DNA from 2 places in the Halobacillus trueperi genome. Region 1 is predicted to be linked to the other one. Evidence: a T-box and tRNA genes for the amino acid it is inferred to sense, from the RefSeq annotation. Region 1 holds a T-box; the other holds one or more tRNA genes.

What was found. The T-box of region 1 lies ahead of pheS (phenylalanine--tRNA ligase subunit alpha). A T-box ahead of a tRNA ligase gene usually reads a tRNA of that ligase, here a tRNA-Phe.
Region 2: it has a tRNA-Phe gene. The T-box ahead of pheS (phenylalanine--tRNA ligase subunit alpha) is inferred to sense a tRNA for this amino acid. The anticodon was not compared.

What each region holds. Positions count from the first base shown of each region.
Region 1 is NZ_QUAE01000002.1:423,029-425,484, forward strand. Features, by position in the region: gene pheS (phenylalanine--tRNA ligase subunit alpha) at 1-881, opposite strand, end outside; T-box leader at 984-1,199, opposite strand; gene DYE48_RS04755 (TrmH family RNA methyltransferase) at 1,257-1,991, opposite strand; gene sspI (small acid-soluble spore protein SspI) at 2,107-2,322, shown strand; gene DYE48_RS04765 (M42 family metallopeptidase) at 2,368-2,456, opposite strand, start outside.
Region 2 is NZ_QUAE01000004.1:91,804-94,259, forward strand. Features, by position in the region: gene DYE48_RS07000 (LOG family protein) at 1-475, shown strand, start outside; gene DYE48_RS07005 (hypothetical protein) at 502-984, opposite strand; tRNA gene DYE48_RS07010 (tRNA-Asp) at 1,110-1,186, shown strand; tRNA gene DYE48_RS07015 (tRNA-Phe) at 1,314-1,386, shown strand; gene DYE48_RS21475 (peptidoglycan DD-metalloendopeptidase family protein) at 2,193-2,456, shown strand, end outside.

The sequences.
Region 1 (2,456 bases):
ACGTTCGGGTGAACCATGCCGCCTCCAAGAATTTCGATCCAGCCGGTTCCTTTACATACTGAGCAGCCTTTCCCTCCACATACTTTACAGGAAATGTCCATTTCTACGGATGGTTCGGTGAATGGGAAAAAGCTTGGACGAAGACGTATTTCACGATCCGCTCCGAACATCTGCTTCGCGAATGCATTCAGTACGCCTTTCAAATCGCTCATTCGCACGTTTTTATCGACTAATAGTCCCTCAATTTGCGTGAACTGGTGAGAGTGAGTCGCATCATCTGTGTCACGACGATAGACCTTACCAGGGCAAATCATTTTAACGGGTTCACTGCCATCTTTAGCTCCCATTGTCCGTGCTTGAACAGGGGAAGTATGGGTACGCATTAAGAGTTCTTCCGTTACGTAGAAAGAATCCTGCATATCCCTTGCCGGGTGGCCTTTCGGCAGATTCAGTGCTTCAAAGTTGTAATAATCCGTCTCCACTTCAGGTCCTTCTTTGATTTCAAAGCCCATACCGATGAAGAGGTCTTCAATTTCCTCCACGATACTCGTCAATAAGTGAGGACCTCCAATCTTTACAGGACGGGCAGGAAGAGTGACATCAATGCTCTCTTCTTCCAATTGCTTTTCTAATGCTGCATCCTCAAGAGCCGTTTGTTTTGTCTCAATCGCCTGAGCAATATGTTCTCGAACATCATTCGCCAATTGCCCAATAACCGGACGCTCTTCTTTGGACAATTTGCCCATTCCTCTCAGAACTTCCGTAATCGGGCCCTTTTTTCCTAAGTACTCGACTCTTACATCCTTCAAGCCTTGAACAGAATCCGCCTGATCAACTTTCTTCAAGGCTTCCTGTTGCAGCTCTTCTAAACGTTCCTTCATGCTTTTTCCTCCTTTAAAATCGTTTCGACTCATTTCCCTTTCACGTTTCAAAACTTTTTAAGGTTGAAAAACGGCTGGAAAATAAAAAAAGCCCCATCCCTAAAAAGGGACGAGACTTGTATGGTCGTTTCGCGGTACCACCCTTGTTGACACATTTACATGTGCCCACTTTGATGAAAATAACGGATTAAATCCGGGCCTATGGCCAGCTCCAGAGTGAAATTTCGAAACATGCCACGTTAGAAGCACTTCCAGTCCAAGGTGCTTCCTCCCTATAACGATTTACATTCATCTACTTTGCTCTTTCTAAGCTTTTCATTGTTTAATTTTTATCAACTGAATATATTATAGTCAAAGAAGCCCATGGATGCAACCTTATCCCTTTAAATGATACATAAGGACAGCACCTGCGATTCCTACATTCAGCGACTCTGCCTGTCCATAAATCGGGATATAGACACGTTGATCTGCTTGGTTCAAAACAGACTCTTGAATCCCCTGACCTTCATTCCCTACAATGAGTGCAGCTCTAGAAGGAGCTTGCAGTTGTTGAAAAGGAACAGCATCCTTCAGAGCAGAAGCCCAAATCTGGACTCCTTCTTCTTTCATGGTTTTTACAAAGTCTTCTAACTCCCCTGTGATGACGGGGATGTGGAAGATGGACCCTTGCGTAGCTCGGATGACTTTATCATTGTAGGCATCCACTGTACCTGAACCTAAAATCACCTGGTCGAACCCTGCTGCATCAGCTGTCCGAATCAGTGTACCCACATTCCCAGGATCCTGAACGGAGTCAAGCATTAATGTTAATATGGCTTGATTTAAGGATGGTTCCTTCTGTTTGACGATTGCTGCAATACCTTGAGGTGTTTCCGTTTCTGCAATAGCCCGAAACACAGAATCATTGACCATTACCGTAGGAATATCTTCGGGGATCGAAAAATCTGTTCCTTCACGAACAATCATTTCAACAATCTCCCAATCACTTTTCATCACCTCTTCTACGAGATGAAAGCCTTCTACAATAAAGGTTCCTGTTTGATTTCTATATTTGCGTTTATGTAGTTTTTTCCATTCCTTCACTTTTGTATTTTGTAAGGAAGTCAACATAGTAGTCCCTCATTTGCGTGTTTATTTCTCATTCATCATACATAGCAGGACCATGGTTGGTCAAACTAAAGAAGAATATTCGCGAAGTTATGCAGAAAAGGAGGTTGAATGACCAATGAACTTGAATTTAAGAGCAGCAATTCTTTCTAACGTCAGCGGACATAATGCCGAACAATTGGAAGCGACCATCGATGATGCCTTGCAAAAAGGAGAAGAAAAAATGCTTCCTGGTCTTGGTGTCTTTTTTGAAATGTTATGGAAAGAATCCGATGAACAAGAAAGACAAGAAATCCTGGATACATTAGAGCAGGGATTGAAGCAAAATCAGTGAAAAAAAGCCAACCTGAAAAGGGTTGGCTTTTTACGTCATTGAGAGTTAATTAAAGGTTATTTCCTGCACTTTGTCTGCATCAAGTCCTTTGATGACTTCAACAATCAAACGTACCGCATTTTCAAAGTCATCAC
Region 2 (2,456 bases), on a different contig from region 1:
AGCTTTAGGAAAAAGACTGGCCGCAAATAACATTGAGCTGGTTTATGGTGGTGCTAAAAGTGGATTGATGGGTGTGTTAGCCGACCAGGTGCTGGACGGCGGAGGAAAAGTGACAGGCATTATGCCGAGCCATCTTTTTGAAAAAGAAATCGTTCACCCCTACGTAACAGAAATGATCGAGGTAGGGACAATGCATGAAAGAAAAGCGAAGATGAGTGAGCTGGCTGACGGATTCATTGCCCTTCCGGGAGGGTTCGGTACGTTTGAAGAGCTTTTTGAAACGGTCAGTTGGGCTCAAATCGGCCTTCATACAAAACCGCTCGCACTATACAACATCGCAGAATACTACACTCCGCTTGTTCAGCTCATCGAACACGCAATAAAAGCAGGATTTGTACCTGAAGATAACCGTAAACTTTTTATAGATGCCGACGATCCTTCTTCTTTATTGAATCAAATGGAGCAGAAAAAATAAAAGACGTGCCTATTCAAGCACGTCTTTTATACTTGGATCGTTTTAAAGAAAATGAGTCCAAAAAAACGATACGTCAATTTAATACTTTCAATCGAGGATTCTTCGGTGATGCTTAATCCGTAGATCGTCGTTGGTGAGGTATCAGGTGACGCAGCCATTGCTTTGGAGGCTAGTGGCGATGTGTCCGGGGCGAGTGGAATGGTTTCATATTCATTGATGGCATACGCATCTTCCACAAGCGCGTATGTATCGGTAATCATGAATCCTTTTTCAGAATCACTGATCTGCATCTTGATGTTTGTAGGCTGTTGGTTGTTATTGATGGACACATCAGTGATTTGGATGCTACCCAGTAAACTTTTGTTTCCGAGTGCAACAATGACGGTTTGCTTATCTTCTGTTGTACCGATCGACCCATGGGTGAGCGGCGGGTTCAATTTCAAGAAACCAATAATTGAGACAAATAAAAGGATAAGAACGAAAACAACGTAGCGGAAAACCTTTTTCAAACAAACCCTCCTTTCTTTTTGATAACAGAATTCAGGGAGAAAATCTATATTTCTAGTAAAATTACTATTGCTTACGTTTATTCTGTATGGTACGATAGTTATCGTTGCGGTGAACAAGCCGTATTGGTCCGGTAGTTCAGTTGGTTAGAATGCCTGCCTGTCACGCAGGAGGTCGCGGGTTCGAGTCCCGTCCGGACCGCCACTTTCATTATATCATTTGAAGTAGTCGAATACACACGTAATGTGATGTGCTCATTAGGTTATATCGTCGAATGATAATGAATAAAGTGATGGCTCAATCGAAAGATTTTTAATTTAATACTAATAATGGCTCGGTAGCTCAGTCGGTAGAGCAACGGACTGAAAATCCGTGTGTCGGCGGTTCGATTCCGTCCCGAGCCACTCCATAAAAAGTTTACGGAAGTATTTCCGTAAGCTTTTTTGTATGGAAAATCATTCTTATATCTTAATATTCTTATTCAACTATATGGCAGTATTCTTGAAGACTTAGTTTCGAGATGTTTCGGGGTTCGTTGCCTGGTTGAGCGTCAGGGGTGGCTGGGAAGCTACTCGCTTTCCTGTGGGGGAGTGGCAAGCTTCCTCGGACTTCGTCCTGCGGGATCTCGCCTATCTCCTTTCTCCCACGGGAGTCTCGCAGCTTCCCAACCACCCCATTCAATGGATGTGAGAAACGAACCCCTTTACTGTGGGAGGGTACCTTCTACTATCCTGGTGTTTTTAAGCATAAAGCGCTCTACACCACATGCAGAATAGGTTCTTTGGAGTTTTTCCTCTCCAATTACCATGTGCATAAAAGGAGCTTATTCCGGATGTGGTTTCGAGATACTTATATGGCAAAGGGGCGTAGGGGAATGGCGAGACTCCTGCGGGAAAAAAGTGTATGGTGAGACCCCGCAGAGCGAAGCTTGAGGAGGCTCAACGCGCTCCCGCGGAAAGCGAGCTATTCCCCGCAGCCCCATCCACTCAACAAAAGTCTCGAAACTGAGTCTTCAAGAATAGGGAGCTTATATCGGATAGAGGAATTTACTATAATGAGTATTTTAATATGAAAAAATGGCTACTATTTCGTAATTTTGGTAAGAATATTATATCTATTTTACATATTTAAATATCTATTTCTTATAAATATTCCGTGTGATAGATTAATTTAGGAATAGTTTAGACGGTGCATCAGGAGGATCATTATCATGTGGAAGAAATTAGCTGTCACAGCGATTTCCGTCGTAAGTGTCGGTGTAGGAACGGCCTACGCCGAGAGTTCACTGCCGACGGTCTATCACGTTTATATAGATGAACAACATGTGGGGACGGTAGAAAATCAAGCAGAGGTCAAATCGGAATTACGCGAGCGTATGGAAGAGGCGGAAGAAAACCATGAAGGATTGAACCTTTCCTATATGGAAGAAGTCTCATTCAAGGAGCAGAAAGTTTTGTCTGTGAAAGACGAATCC